Regions from separate parts of the Candidatus Enterococcus mangumiae genome, predicted to be linked through region 2. Evidence: predicted binding sites of a transcription regulator. Region 2 holds the regulator's gene; the other holds the start of a gene.

Region 1 (7,850 bases), 640 kb from region 2:
TTTCACTCGTGCTTGGTTCTGTACTGCTTTCACTTGTACCTGGTTCTGTACTGCTTTCACTCGTGCTTGGTTCTGTACTGCTTTCACTCGTGCTTGGCTCGGTACTGCTTTCACCTGTCTTATCATCCGTATCTGTGGCAAGAAAAATTTCATTTGGATCCCAACGGTTTGTTGTGGCATTTAAAGTAACATTTTTCCCAATGATCGTTCCATCCTGACTTTGGTTGACCGTGATATCCGAACAAGGGGCAATAATCGTTCCTTGAAATGGTGCATCAATTGTCAGTTGTCCAGTTTTAGTCCCAAAATTCCAAGAAATATTGGCATCAGAAAAATCTTCTGTTTGATGGTTTGAGCGATCATTATATTGGATTTGTGAATGCACAGTGAAATCTTCTGGTACATCCACCACGTTTATGACAATCACTTTCCCATCAGGATTATTGATTCGCAATGGTGTGTTCATTGCAAGAACCGAAGCATCCACATTGATGATCAAAGGTTCATCACCTTCAATACTTGTACAATCGATCACACGATTATTCATGTCGGGAAAATCAGCAGTTGTATATGTTTTTGATGAGTCTGATGTCATCAGCTTATCTGAAGCTTCAATCAATCGTTCAAATTCCTTTTCAAAATCAATATATTGTTGACCTGGTTGATCTTGATAGAATTCATCTTGTGTTAGATGATCCAATCTCGTCCCGTTGACCACAACTTTATCATTTTCACTCGTGACCACATTTCCCGAACCCACAATAAATTCATTCACGCGGGTATCAGAAGCAGAGGTCTCGACTGAACTGCTAATGTTCTCTATAACCTGTGCATAGTTGATCTCGTTGTTTAAATCTCCTGTAGTGATCGAGGTACCGAAATTATTTGTGGCTGATAACACATCCGTTGCTACATTGCCCTCTGTATGCGCATTGATCGTTGTTTTTTCTTTTGCGAATACATGGAACTGAGAAGCAATTCCTAGTAGTCCATAATCACCAGTCAAATCATCATAGACACTTCCTGGATCTTGTGGAATAAATGTTTCGGCAATTACTTGGATTGGAAAACACAGATTGATCACCAAAGCCGATAGTAGGAATAGATTCAAAAACTTGTTCTTAAACATAATTTCATCTCTTTTCATAAATATATGAATTTCCATAACATAAAAACATTTGTTATTATATTCCTAATAACCAATAAAATAAACACTTTTTATGAAACTTTTCTAGAAATTCACATTTAAATAAGATTCTATTTATTAGATAATTCCTCTTTAATCGCACTTTTAGTTATTTTTAACTTAGGTACTACATTATGTTTTTATTTTTTCAAAAAAAAAGACGTATCTTCTTCAGATACACCTCTTTTATTTCTAACTATTGAGTATTATAACAAAAATCACTCGACGATTTTCTTTTGCATATGATCATAAAGATGCCCACTGATCGTACGTTCGCCCACTACTTTGAAGCCATGACGTTCGTATAATTTTCTAGCTTGCGGGTTTTGCTTATCGCAGCTTAGTCCAATGGCATCGCGGTTTTGTTTTTTTACGATCGGAGGTAATGCTTCTAGCAAAGAGGAACCGATCCCTTGTCCTCTAAATTCTTCAGAAACACAGATTGAATCTAAATACCATTCATCAGGAAAGGTTTCTCTATCCGCAAACATTTCCACCTGTTCATAAATACCATGTTTTTGCAACACTTTCTCTAATGGTTGATCGATAAACGACTCTTCTTCGTCTGTATAACCATAAGCAATCCCTGCTACCTTGCCTTCTCGCTCGTCAACGATCCCTCTTGTATAGCTGTAGCGATAGTCTGGATCTGTGATTGCTTCTTCTAAGATCTCCAATGTTTTTTCTTCTCCGTACTTTAAAAGAAAGGGTAGATCCATATCTTTCAAAATAACTAAAATAAGCGGAGCAATCGCTGCCGCATCTTCTTTTCTTGCATTACGAATCATTTCTGACACTCCTTTTTTTCATTCTAACACAATGAAATCTAAGAGCAAAACAGCTAATTTAGATAATCCTCGATTTTTTGTGTCACAAAGTACCCATTCGAAACGATTGTTTTCGCTTCAAAGCGGCAATAGGGACAAACGATCGGCATCTCTTTTTTTACGTGTTCTACGATATGGTTTACTTCTTCATAAGTGAATTTTTTTCCACAGTTTGGACAAATCATTTTTTGCATGATTTCCTCAATCCCTTCTTTTTTTTACACTTTTAGCTTACTCTTAACTACCAAAAAAGAGAAGTGAAACCCCTTCTCTTTTAAGCGCTGATCAACACGTCTTCTAAGTGATTCTTGCCATCTACGGCTATCCGATAATACAACTGACCACTTTTTGTTGTGATTTCCCAACTTTTTGCTTTTCCTTGCTGTTTTCCGACTTTATGGACCGCTTCTTTCATAGCAGTCTGCGGATGTTTCACTTGCTGGATCGTTTTTAAACTAAAGAATTGCCCTGGCTCTTTCTGACTTTCTTCCACAACTCTTGACTTTCCTGAGATTGGGTTCACTGTTACGACGCGATCAGGAGTATAAAAAATATACTCATACATTTTTTTGTTACTTTGTTCTTCCTTTAATTGGTTGAACTGGATACGGCTAACTTTCTCTTCTTGGTATTCGTCTCGTAAGATAGTCACTGCTTTTTGCAATGAAACTTGATATTCTTGGTCACTGATGTCATCAAAGGAAAAGTTTGCATCCAATAGTCCTAATAGAGCGGCTAAGCTGACAATGATGGCGATCGACGTTGCAATGATTATTTTTTTCATTCGATTCTCTCCCTGTTTTCTTTTTAGAATAGCAAGAATCATAAAAGAAAAAAATCGAATGAAAGGAAGAAAAAGTGACAAATTTGTTACCTATTCATGTAATTCGAGGGGCAAACCGTCTGGATCAAAAAAGAAGGTCATTTTTTCTCCTGTAAAGGTATCGATGCGGATCGGTTCAGTTTCAATGCCCAGTTTTTGCAATTCAGCTACGGTTTCTTCAATTCTTTCTACTTTGAATGCTAAGTGTCTCAAGCCGCAAGCTTCTGGATAACTTGGTCTTTTAGGTGCATTTTCAATGCCGAAAATCTCAAGCTCCATCTCACCTAATTTCAAATCTAATTTATAATCTCCACGGTCTTCTCGATAATTCTCACGGATAACCTCAAACCCTAATAAATCAACGTAAAAAGTGCGTGACTTTTGATAATCTGACACAATGATTGCGACATGGTGGATCGTTGTTAAATTCATCTCTACACTTCCAATCTCTTTGTTTCCTTTATCTTATCAGGACTTGTAGGAAGAACAAAGATTTTTCTCCCTCAATACAAAAAAACAGGAACCACATCGCGTGGCTATCCTGCTTTTTCATTATTTGTAATGCAAATGTATTTTTTCAGAAAACAATCAAATCGAATAATAACATATATTTTTTTAAAATGAAAGACTAGAAATATTTTTTTAAAGGAATACAATAATTTGTGTTCAGAAAATAATAAAACACTATATATTGTGTTCCAAGGAGTTTTTTACATGCGTAATTATCTAAAATTTTTAACTCATCAATTGAAAGGCTGGCCTCAACAGAATTATTATTTATTCTACTTTAGTTTAGGATGCCAAGTGATGACTCTAGTCAATCAGCCAATCACTTGGTTAGCGATCATTACCTTTATCGGTACTAATTTAGGTGTATTATGTATTTTATCGATCAACGCCGCCAAATCAGTCAATGGTATCTTAGGGATACTTTCTGCTCTTTGTTTTATTATCGTTGGTTTTTCTGCTAAAAATTACTTGAGTATCGGTGAACAGATTGCCTATATGGTTACTTTAGATATCCCTGTATTGTTAAGTAAAGAATGGAACCATAATATGGCTTCTAAAATTCGACAATTTAGTGGAAAAAGTTGGTTGATCGCCATAGCTGGTACTATTTTGGTTTACTTGGCGTCTGGTTATTTGATTGGCACGTATACAGATGATCCTCGTCCTTGGATCGATGCGATTGCTTTTTCAATTAGTCTGTCTGCTGGTATCATTAGCTTCCTTCGCTACAACAATCAATATTATTGGTGGCTTGCTTCCGGTCTTGCACAAATGGTTCTCTGGTATGTCTCATATACTCATGGTTCTGCTAGTTTAGCGATGTTTATCAATAGCTCAGTTTACTTGATCAACGACTTATTAGCCTTTACTGTATCCCCTTGGTACAACAAAAAAGAAAGAGAACGAATGCAACGAATGGAAGCGGAATACTTTTCACATCATGTTTCTTGAGACTTGCACTAGAAATTAATTTGTTCTTTCAAAATCATTAGCAAAGCGAGAAAATCACCAAAAATAGATTGGGACTTTTCTCGCTTATTTCTAGGTATCGACACGTTATGATTCTCTCAATAGTTCGAGACCACTAGAACAATTCCTTGATCAACATTCTAGTCTCTTTATCCATCGTTTGTATCACTGATTCCAATTCTTGGAATTTTTTCAATGCAAGCTGTTGTTCTGAAGTAAATACATAGTTTGCTTGTTCATATGCTTCCATCAAAGAGCGGACGGATTGCTGTTTGAGTTTCTTTGCAAGTTCTTGCCATTCTATTTCTGACACTGTTTTTGTTGCAGCTTGCTGTTTTTCTTCACGTTCCTTGCGTAAAGTCTTTAGAAAACCATTCCTCATTACCCGAGGAATGCTATCGAAAAAACCAGTTGTAAAGCCATAACGTTGATATTGTTGCCAAACAAAATGATAAATTTGTGGTTGGATAAAACGTTGCTCTTTTGCTAATCGGTTAACATCCAAATGCTTTTCTTCCCTTGATCCTTCTCTTAGATCAGCAATAAACTTTTCAAAAAAAGCAACAGAAGGGTGGCTTGCTTCTTCAAATGAAACAGACGACCAATCTTTTTGGAGAAATAGTTGATAATTAGATAAGAAATTCTCAACATCTTTCGTCAATTCTTCTGAAAAGTCCTCAAACAATGTTTTTTTCCCAAGGAATTTTTTCGGCTTATCTTTCGTTTGATATCCCACCTGCTGGATATATTTTTCCATTGCTTGATAGTCTGCTAAATAAATCGGTAATTGCGCTTGGCGAAATTCAGCGATTCGTGTAGTCAGCTTTTTGTCGGGAAGAATGGGCTGTTTAAGGCGCCGATTATGATACAGCATCAAACAATATTCTTGCCAAAGGCGCTCTGGAAAAGCAATATTTTGTTGTTTTAGCCATAGGATCTCATCAAGTGCCAGATCCACTTTCGTCATCCCTTGATTAATAGATGCTGCAACTGTAGGACTAACATGTAAATGTTCAGCAAAATGATTGATTCCTAATTTTAGCTCTTTGCCCGTTTTCGACGAACGAACGATATATTGCACTTTCAATTCACGCCCACATTCACAATACAGTTTCTGTTGCCTTCTTGATGTACGAAAAAAAGGATTGATCTTGAAGTCAGAAAAAACCCAATCTGTAGCTGCCAAATAATTTTCTTCCAAAAAACGAGAATGGATCAAATAGCGGCGATGTTGATCAATGACGATTCGTTGCTCTTTCGTCAACCGCTCGTAGATTTCCCATCGTTGGCTACTTGTATACTGTTTTGAGATTTTTATTGGATAGTGTTGCTTGAGTTCTTTAGGAAACCACTCGTCAAAAATGACTTGCCAACTTTCATTCATCGCTTGCACCTGCTTTTCTAAATAGGGATGTAAGATAAATCAAAAGAGCAACAAAAAAGCCGAAAATAGTGTTTCGGCTTTTCGCTGTTTCATACGTGACATTTCTAAACTAGCGTTCAGTCGCATCAGCCACTTCTATTGATTCAACTTGCGATCAATGAGTTGTTCCTGCATTGCCTGAAATGTCTTCTTTGTTGTTTACTGCCGCTTCTACCGCATAAGTCAATGAAGATGCAATATCATCAAGTGACATCGCTGGTGTCCCTACAGGACGATCAATGACTTGATCTGGTGAAAATGGCACATGGATGAAGCCGCCACGAATCGTTGGGAATTCTGTTTCGATCAAGTGTAGCAATCGATACATGATGTCATTACAAACAAATGTACCGGCTGTATAAGAAATATAAGCTGGTAATCCATGTTCTTGTACATTTTTTGTCATTGCTTTGATCGGTAATGAGGTAAAGTAAGCAGCTGGTCCGTCTGCTTCTAATGGTGTATCAAAAGGTTGGTTTCCTTCATTATCTGCAATACGTGCCTCTGCTAGATTGATTGCTACTCGTTCAAAAGAAATTGCTGAACGTCCCCCTGCTTGACCGACACAAATCACGATCTCAGGTTGATGTTCTTGGATGGCTTCTTTCACGACTTGCCCACTCTTACCAAAGACAGTGGGAACTTCCAATTTAATGATTTCTGCGCCGGCAATCTCAGACGGCATTTTTTTGACTGCTTCATAGGCAGGATTTACTTTATCTCCACCAAATGGATCAAAACCAGTTACGAGTACTTTCATGTTCCATTCCTCCATTATTCTATCAATTTAATACGTCATTTCATCATCAAAAGATTTACTCAACCAACAAACAAAAATTTGTTAGTTGTGACGCGATCCAGCACTTGGAATCATTCGTTCCTATTCGAATGGTTCAGTGTCTGTCCATTTTAACAAAAAATGGACAATATTGAAATGTTTTGATGTTCGGAAAAAGAATCAATCTTCTCCATATTTAACGGAAATCGTTGATTCTTTTTCGCTCAATAAACTTATTTAAATAAAATCATATATACGATTTGGAAAACGAGCATGAATACAGCAACAAACAATTGATTCTTGATCACGCCGTATTTATCTTTCATTTCCAACATTGCTACTGGTACCACATTAAAGTTGGCAGCCATTGGTGTTAGCAATGTTCCACAGAAACCACATGTCAATGCGACCATTCCGATCAGCGCTGGATTAGCTCCTTGACTAAAGACAAAAGGAGCACCGATACCTACTGTCATGACGGTGATTGCCGCAAAAGCATTCCCCATGATCACTGTAAATAGAACCATTCCTAACGCATAGATGATGATCCCAATATTGACATTCCCTTCAGGAACGATCGTACCGACAGCACTGGAGATCACTGTACCAACTCCTGCACTCGTGAAGACCGCACCAAGTGAAGCTAAGAGCATCGGCAACATACTTAAAGGACCAACTGTCCCTAACATGTCTGATGCATCATCTAAGAAGGTTGTTGGGCGGTTGTCTCTTGAAAAGAACATCAAGATCAGCATCGCTACGAATACCCCCACACCAACACCGACTAAAGCACCTAAATCAGTGAACAGGGCGAATAAAATGGCAAAGATCCCGATACTCAATGCGGGAATAAAGATTTTCATGCCTAACTTGTCTGACATCTTTTCCATATATTCTTTTGATGGCAAACGACTTGCACCCTTGCTCACCTTTTTCGTGATAGCTGGGATCGTCATCGCGAAAATCAATACCCCATTGGCAATTGGCGATATCCAACGACCAGCAGCAATCACGACACCCAAAACTGTCCAGAAAAAGGCAGAACCAAATCGATGAGGGTTACTTTTATCAAAAGCATTACGAAGACCTGTATAGATCAAAACTAGCCCCATCAAGATATATAAGATTTCTAATAATTTTTCACTTAGTAATACTTCAGAATTTGTAAAAAAGTCTAAAAAACCCATCTTATTTCTCCTTTCCTGGATAGTATTTCTTCGCTAATTTCTTTTCTTTTAAATAGAAATAGACACTCGCTACGATCAGCGCAGTGATTGCGACTGGTATTTGCACCAACGCCAACTGACCAAGGGTAACTTCGTAGCCTAAATCTT
Region 2 (7,850 bases):
CGGGATCGACATTGTCATAACTGCCATTTCGACTAATTTGAATTCGACTTTTTCTCCTTCTTTCAAGGAATCGACACCACCAGTGATTTGATCCACTGAGGCATTCAAGATCACGCCATCATTGCTGAATGAAGAACCAATATTCGCTGGATCTTCTATTTCTTTTACATCTTTGATGGTGATTTGATAAACATCACCTTCAGCTTCACCGAAGCTTTCGATCGTACCAGTAAATACACTTTGTTTTTGTTCGGTAGAACTATCTGTTTCCACTGTCGATTCTGCATTGATCGAATCGATTGAACCTGTACTTCCTTCTTCGTTACCACAGCCTGTCAATGTAAATAAGAGACCGGCAGCAACTAGACCAGTTAAAATAGCTTTCATCATATATCCTCCGTGTAATTTCTTGCGTTACTCGTTTTTGATGATTCCATCCGGTTATTTCTTCAAGTCCATGGATTCGTTTCATCTTAACTTTGTTCATTTTATGAAAATTTTATTTGAAAAGGTGAAAATCAGTGACAGTAGAGTAGATACTCCAACCTGTAATTTGTCGATGATCGATTGAGACATTAGCCATTTCGGCGATTTCGTCCTGTCATTTCGATCTCTTTTGTTAAATAGCGGATCCGTTCCATGATCCGTTTTGCTTTCAATGGTTCTTCATCGCCACGTTGTGTCACAGTCAAATGCTGTTCTAATTCGTTCATCGTGAAGTTTGATGAAAAGAAAGTTGGTAATTGTTCTTGCATGCGGTATTGTAGGATCACGCCAAAAACTTCATCACGAATCCAACTGCTCATTGCATCTGCTCCGATATCATCGATCATCAAGATCGGTGATTTCTTCACAGCATCCAATTTTTCCGCCACTTGGTCTTTGCCGATCGCTTGCTTCATTTCAACTGCAAACGTTGGGAAATGAACCAACGTGGTCGTAAACCCTTTGATCGCCAATTCTTTTGCTGTTGCGCCTAAAAGATAGGTTTTCCCGATACCAAAACTGCCCACCAAGTATAATCCCTTATGGAAGCTTTTAGGATCAGCTGAGTATTGTTCAACAAAGTCTAATGCTTCTAAGCTGGCATATCCACGTCCATCTGTTCGTTCGAAGTTTTCAAAGGAAGCAGACTGGATGTCTTTTGGCATATCCATTGCTTTGACACGACTCTTGATTTCTTCTTGTTTTTGACGAGCTAAAAGTGCTTCTGTCGGTACATACGTCACATCGACGTAATGGAAATTCAAAGTCAATTTAGGTTCATATCCTGGAGCGATCATGGTTGGGTCATTTGTTTGATATTTCCTTTTTTCCTGTACGTATTCATAAAGTTTGGCATAACTTTTTTCGATATCTGCTTGAGTCAATCGGTCTTGATGGGCTGACAGAAAGGCTTGAACATCCGCATCATTCAAAACTTCAGCAATCATCTCGGAATATTTTTCTTGGTAGTTGCGTTTACTGATGATTTTCTTCAGTTCTTTTCCCACATCTTCCATTAGCTCTCACCTTCCTTTTTAGCCAGATACTCTTTAAAGCGACGATCGATCTCGGCTTTTTTCTCTGTACTGATTTGTGTTTCGTCTTTCGGTTGATTGACCCAATCTGGTAATTTTTCTCTTCGGACATTGCGTCGATAATTTGAGGAATTGTTTTGTTTGGTCGTCTTCGGTTGTTTCGCCTTTGTCTTCAAGGTATGAAGATGTTCGATGGCTTCTTCAGGGGTGTTGATCTTTTTTTGCGCCCACTCATTCGCAATCGTATTGACAAAGCTCGCATTTAAGCTTGCATGATTCTTGATGACTAATACGTAGTTGATCAAAATATTGATAACACCGCTAGATAAACCGGATTGTGAAACTAGATCTTGCAACAGCCAATTTTCTTGTTTAGAGACGTACCCGCCTTTTTCTTTTTTTATCGCTTCGAGATAACGCATTGGTGGGGTTTGTCGTGCCACTTGGATCAATTGTTGTGCCGCACTAGGTAAAGCTTGATTGACTGCCGTACTCATTTCAGGCGGTTCCTCCGGATCTAAGGTGCTGTCTGCTTGCTGTGATGTACGTTGTTGTTGCTGGCGTACTAAGACGATTCTTTGGAGTTCTTTTAAAGACACTTCTGCTGTTGTAAAATCAAAGGACTGTAAAATCAGTTCTCCTAAAGTCAGCTCATCAAAACCATAGAGCTGCTGATACATTTTGACTTGTTGAAGGACTTCTTCGTTCAATTGGTTGATATGTTGTTTCTTCAACCAATCAGTCAAAAACGTCCAGTCAAACGAGCTAGACTCTTCGATCAGTGATTTTGTTTCACTTGGTGTGAATCTTTGTTGGATCGATTCCACTTGTTCTTGATTTGCTGCATAGACTGTTTCATTGAACCGATACACGTCCAAAAACTTTTTAGTGACTTTTTGATACCCTTCATGCGAAAGATTTTTTGGTTCGAATAACTTGGTCAATTGGCTAAAACGACGTTCACCGACTTTTTCTAGAAGTAAAAAAGAAAGTAACGTATCGTTGAAAAAGGCGGTCACATCCATCGGTTCTAACAGCTCATAAAGAAAACAACTGCCTAAGCTTTCATCGTTTTTGAAATAAACTTCTAAAAGACCGATTCCTTCTAATTTCTTTCGTGCTTCATAAAATTGTGGTAAGCCACAACTCAAACTGCTCAATAGATCAGCATGTAAGCTTTCTGGACCTGTCCCAGTTTCTAACGAGATCTCAGAGTATAACGTCAAGTACAGACTCAACGCTTCTCCGCCGATCAAAGGTTGGTAAAGGGATAACAAGGCAGACTTTCCTTCTTCTTTCAAAGGACTGCTTTTTCTTCCTTGGTAAATATTTTTCGGTTGTAATTCTTTCCACGCATTTTCCAAGGAATACACCCTCCTTTATTAATTACGCGTCATTTTCGTTATTGCTTGTATCTTTTGCTTTATCGACAATATCTTGCAGCTCTTTTAAAAAGACAGACATATCTTTGAACTGACGATACACACTTGCAAAACGAATATAGGCGATTTCATCTAAGTTTACTAAATCTTCCATGACATATTCGCCAATCAGATTCGTTGAAACTTCATTTTCGCCAAGACTTCTTACTCGATTTTCTACATGGTTGACGATTTGTTCCATTTGCTCCATCGCAACAGGCCGTTTTTCAGCCGAACGGATCAGGCCTCGTAAAATCTTATCACGATTAAATTCTTCACGTTCACCATTTTTCTTGATGACCAATAGTGGTGCTGCTTCGATTCGTTCAAAGGTAGTAAAGCGGAAGGAACATTTTTCGCACTCGCGGCGTCTTCTTATTGCTCGACCATCGTCCGCTTGGCGACTATCGATCACTCTTGAATTGTTGTGTTGACATCTTGGACATCTCATCGTAATTTTCACCTCTCTTGGTGTAATTTGATCGCTTATTTGTTTGAATCAGATGAAGTTGGTACATCAGTCAACTCGTCACACCAGAAAGAATCTATGGTGTTCAAAACGCTGAGTTGCAACACTAAGCTTAAAAATTATAAAATATGAAAAGATTTTTTTCAATTTTTAACTTACTGCTCAGGTCAACGTACTTTTCACAACCTCATTGCTGAGTATCTGTTGATTTTTTCATCCACGGAGTCTCTAAGAAAAGATCAAGTGGATCGTAATAAACGTTTTCTTATTACTGCTTTTAGTATAACATGAAACAATTCCACAATGCGACTGTCCTAGTCAAAAAAACGCATGATGTGAAAGATTTGCTGTGTTTTCTTGTAGACAAACGAAAACAGACTGGTCATGGTCTGACCAGTCTGTTTCTTTTCTTCTTGATTTTCTGTGTCATTTTGACTTCTAAAAAGCTTTACAGCTTTTCTTCAATGCCGGTGTATCGTTTCATACGCTCTTCTTCGATCTTTTGTTCTGTTGAGCGATGATCCATTTGGGGGTCTTGGTTTTCTTCACGAATTTCTTCAGGATCTTGACGTTCTTTAGTCAAATCTTGTCGTTTTGACTCTTTTTCAGCATGTTGATCTTCTAATTCAGCAATTCTAGCACGGTACTCATCTTCACGGATCTTCCCTTCTTCCGCTTGGATCTGTCCTTTTTCCAGCAAGTCTTCTTTATGGAAAATCTCGCCAATTTTTTCTTTCGCAGAACCTACTACCTTGTCTTTTTGGTTTTTGAATGTACCCATCGTATCATCTCCCCCTCTTTCTTTTATATAAATAGCATAGCAAAATGTTGCAATTTACTCAAAGAAAGCGATTAAACGACAACCATTTTTTGATTTCGTCCGATAAATCTTCTTTTGTTTGACGATTATCGAATACAATATCTGCGCGACGTTTCTTTTCCTCAATGGATAATTGACTTTTGACCCGTTGTTCTGCTTCTTGTTTCGTTAGTTGATTCCGTGCCATCAATCGGTCGATTTGTTGAGATTCGGGAATATAAACGACTGCAACAGCATCCATTTGAGCATCATAATGTCCCTCAAATAACAATGGAATATCAACTATCACCAACGGATGTGTTGCTTTGTTCTTCACGATTTCTTCAGTGATTTTCCCGCGGATAAATGGATCCAATACTTGATTCAATTGCTCACGAGCGGTCGCAGAACCAAAAATCAATTGGCCAAGTTTTTGCCGATCTAATTGACCATCCTTTTGCAGTATTTCTTTTCCAAAAGCTTGAACCAGCGCCTGGAGTCCAGGTGTATCTGGTTCAACGACTTCTCTTGCCACTTGATCTGCATCGATCACCGGAAAACCATATTGCTGAAATACAGCCGCCGCAGTACTTTTCCCTGTCGCTATCCCACCGGTCAACCCTAACACAAATCCTACTTGGGTATTCTTAGTTTCTGACATGTTGGACAATAGTGCGTCCCCCTTTGCGCAACTTTCGTTTTCACGATTGGTGTTTGACAACGCACACACAACTCGCCTGTTTGACCATAAACATGTAACGCTACTTGAAAACTACCGGATTCTCCTAACGCATTGAGATAACTTCGGATCGTTGTGCCACCAGCTTCAACTGCTCGAGATAACACATCGATGATTGCTTGACGAAGCAGCTTGATTTCTTTAGGACGTAAAGAATCTGCGGGTTGTTCTGGGTGGATCTTCGCTTCCCATAACGCTTCATCTACATAGATATTTCCAAGACCAGTAACAAGTTTTTGATCAAGTAATAATGGTTTAATGGCTTTATGTGATTTTTGTAGACCTAAAGTGAAATCTTTCAATAAAAATAAATCTGGTAAAGGTTCTGGACCTAATTTCAAGATTCCTTTATACGTATTGCTCGCACCTTTTTCCACAATCGTCATACGACCAAATTTCCGGACATCGTGGTAACGCAATTGGCTGCCATCTTCAAAAGAAAAAATCACATGTGTATGTTTATCGATTGGTTCATCGTTTTCAACGTATTGATACTTTCCTTCCATACGTAAATGAGAGATCATGTCATAATGACTTAAATGAAAAATCAAAAATTTCCCTCTACGACCGATTGCTTCGATAGTTTCACCAACTAAGGTTGCTTCAAAAATCGGTACCTCTGGTTGTTCAATGATTCTCGGCCACAACACTTGGACGTTTTTGATTTTTTTGTTTTTCACTAATTTCTCTAATCCTTTGCGGACCGTTTCAACTTCTGGTAATTCGGGCATGCTTTTTCTCACCTGCAATTTTTACTTATTTGATTGAACTCGCACGTTCTTTTTTATCGAAAAAAGAGAAACTCTTGAATCGAACGAAACCGACCCAAGAGCTTCCCTCGATGTTTGTTTATCGGTGTAACAGTATAGAATTATTTGGCTTCATACCATGTTTTGCCCCAGCTGCTGTCTGTAATCAATGGGACATGTAAGGCGACCGCCTGTTCCATTACTTCACTCACTAATTTATCTAACATTTCCAATTCACTCTCTGGCACTTCAAATACTAGTTCATCGTGTACTTGAAGTAACATCGTCGCTTGGAGGTTCGATTCTTTCAAGCGTTTGTCCAATTCGATCATGGCGATTTTCAAGATATCCGCCGCACTTCCTTGAATCGGCGTGTTGATCGCTGTACGTTCTGCAAATGAACGAATGTTATAGTTTCTTGAATTGATATCCGGCAAATAACGACGGCGATGATATAAAGTTTCCACGAAACCTTGATCTTTCGCTTCACGAACGATTCGTTCCATATATTCTTTCACACCAGGATACTTTTCAAAATAGGTATCGATGTATTGTTGTGCTGCTTTACGAGTGATCCCTAGATTCTGCGATAAACCATAATCAGAGATACCATAAACGATACCAAAGTTGACTGCTTTTGCCTGACGACGCATATTTGGTGTCACATCTTCTGCTTTTTCAATCCCAAATACACGCATAGCAGTACTTGAGTGGATATCTTGCCCTTCTAAAAAGGCAGCTTTTAGATGCTCATCATCTGAGATATGGGCCAACACACGTAATTCGATCTGTGAATAGTCAGAAGAATAAATCAACCAATCTTTATCTCGCGGAACAAAGGCTTGACGGATCTTACGCCCTTCATCCAAACGGATCGGAATATTTTGCAAGTTAGGATCGACCGAACTCAAACGACCTGTCTGTGTCAATGTCTGAACGTAACGAGTATGGACTTTTCCATCCGATTGGATCACTTTCAACAAGCCTTCGACATAGGTCGATTGGATTTTAGCGATTTGACGATAGATCAAAATATCATCCACGATCGGTGCTTGCTCACGTAATTGTTCTAAGACATCAACAGCTGTTGAATAGCCAGTTTTCGTTTTCTTGATCACTGGTAGACCCATTTTTTCAAACAGGATCACACCTAATTGTTTTGGCGAGTTCAGATTGAACTCTTCACCAGCTTCTTCATAGATTTTTTGCTCGATCTCTCGTAAACGATCTGAAAATTCGATTTTCATTTCTTGCAGACGTGTGGCATCCACTTTGATCCCGCTGATCTCCATTTCAGCTAAAATGATCGATAAAGGCAATTCCATTTTGCGGAAAAGATCCTCTTGATTTTTTTCTGCAAGTTCTTGGCTTAGTTTAGGAGTCAACCCATTGATTGCTGAAACTTTCCGTGCTAAGTGAGCAAAGAAAACTTCTTCATCTTCTGGCAATCCTTTCTTTGCGCCTTTTCCGTAGATCGCTTCATCCGACTGGATATCATGATAGCCATAATGCGTAGCAACACCTTCAATGTCGTCACTTTTCTCATTGGTATCCAATAAGTAAGCACCTAATAAGACATCGAAATCGATTCCTTGTAGTTTGGTCGCATAGCGGTTCAATGCTACATACGTACGTTTCGCATCATAGACATTTTTCAAACGCGTCTTATCTTCAATCCATGAAAGAAATGCTTCATTTTCAAAAATCGCTAAGTCATTTGTGACATAGATTTTTTCTGATGTTCCCCAAGCAACACCAACGATGTCTTCTGTGTGGTAGTTATCTCCCATCATTTCGACATATAAAGCCATATTCGTCTGGAACATGCTTTCATCATACTCATGGACGACTTCAAACAAAATATCTTTCATTTCTGCTTGTTCTTCGACAACATCTAATTTAGCAAGGAATTGTTTGAAATCCATTTCTTTGAAGAAAGGCACTAACTTTTCCAAATCTTTCCCTTGGTATGCAAGAGAGTCAATATCGACTTCCACAGGTGCATCGGTATCGATCGTTGCTAATTTTTTAGATAAGAAAGCTTGCTCTTTATCATTGATCAGATTTTCTTTCATCTTGCTTTGTTTCATTTCGTCGATATGCTCATAGATCCCTTCTACTGAGCCATATTGGTTCAACAGCTTGATTGCTGT

What was found. The regulator NrdR, encoded in region 2, represses ribonucleotide reductase genes. The targets are predictions, from matches to a motif close to ACACNATATATNGTGT.
Region 1: pnuC (nicotinamide riboside transporter PnuC) is a predicted target of NrdR. The motif match lies at 3,518-3,533, and genes of this name have one in related genera.

Annotation. Positions count from the first base shown of each region.
Region 1 is NZ_CP147250.1:275,123-282,972, forward strand. It holds gene DOK79_RS01325 (DUF4573 domain-containing protein) at 1-1,129, opposite strand, end outside; gene DOK79_RS01330 (GNAT family N-acetyltransferase) at 1,405-1,974, opposite strand; gene DOK79_RS01335 (hypothetical protein) at 2,028-2,207, opposite strand; gene DOK79_RS01340 (hypothetical protein) at 2,288-2,797, opposite strand; gene DOK79_RS01345 (VOC family protein) at 2,888-3,268, opposite strand; gene pnuC (nicotinamide riboside transporter PnuC) at 3,551-4,297, shown strand; gene DOK79_RS01355 (hypothetical protein) at 4,431-5,699, opposite strand; gene pcp (pyroglutamyl-peptidase I) at 5,854-6,498, opposite strand; gene DOK79_RS01365 (DUF979 domain-containing protein) at 6,750-7,703, opposite strand; gene DOK79_RS01370 (DUF969 domain-containing protein) at 7,705-7,850, opposite strand, start outside.
Region 2 is NZ_CP147250.1:2,904,109-2,911,958, forward strand. It holds gene DOK79_RS13820 (lipoprotein) at 1-387, opposite strand, end outside; gene dnaI (primosomal protein DnaI) at 576-1,502, opposite strand; gene DOK79_RS13830 (replication initiation and membrane attachment family protein) at 1,502-2,884, opposite strand; gene nrdR (transcriptional regulator NrdR) at 2,907-3,392, opposite strand; gene DOK79_RS13840 (CsbD family protein) at 3,859-4,191, opposite strand; gene coaE (dephospho-CoA kinase) at 4,250-4,870, opposite strand; gene mutM (DNA-formamidopyrimidine glycosylase) at 4,843-5,679, opposite strand; gene polA (DNA polymerase I) at 5,820-7,850, opposite strand, start outside.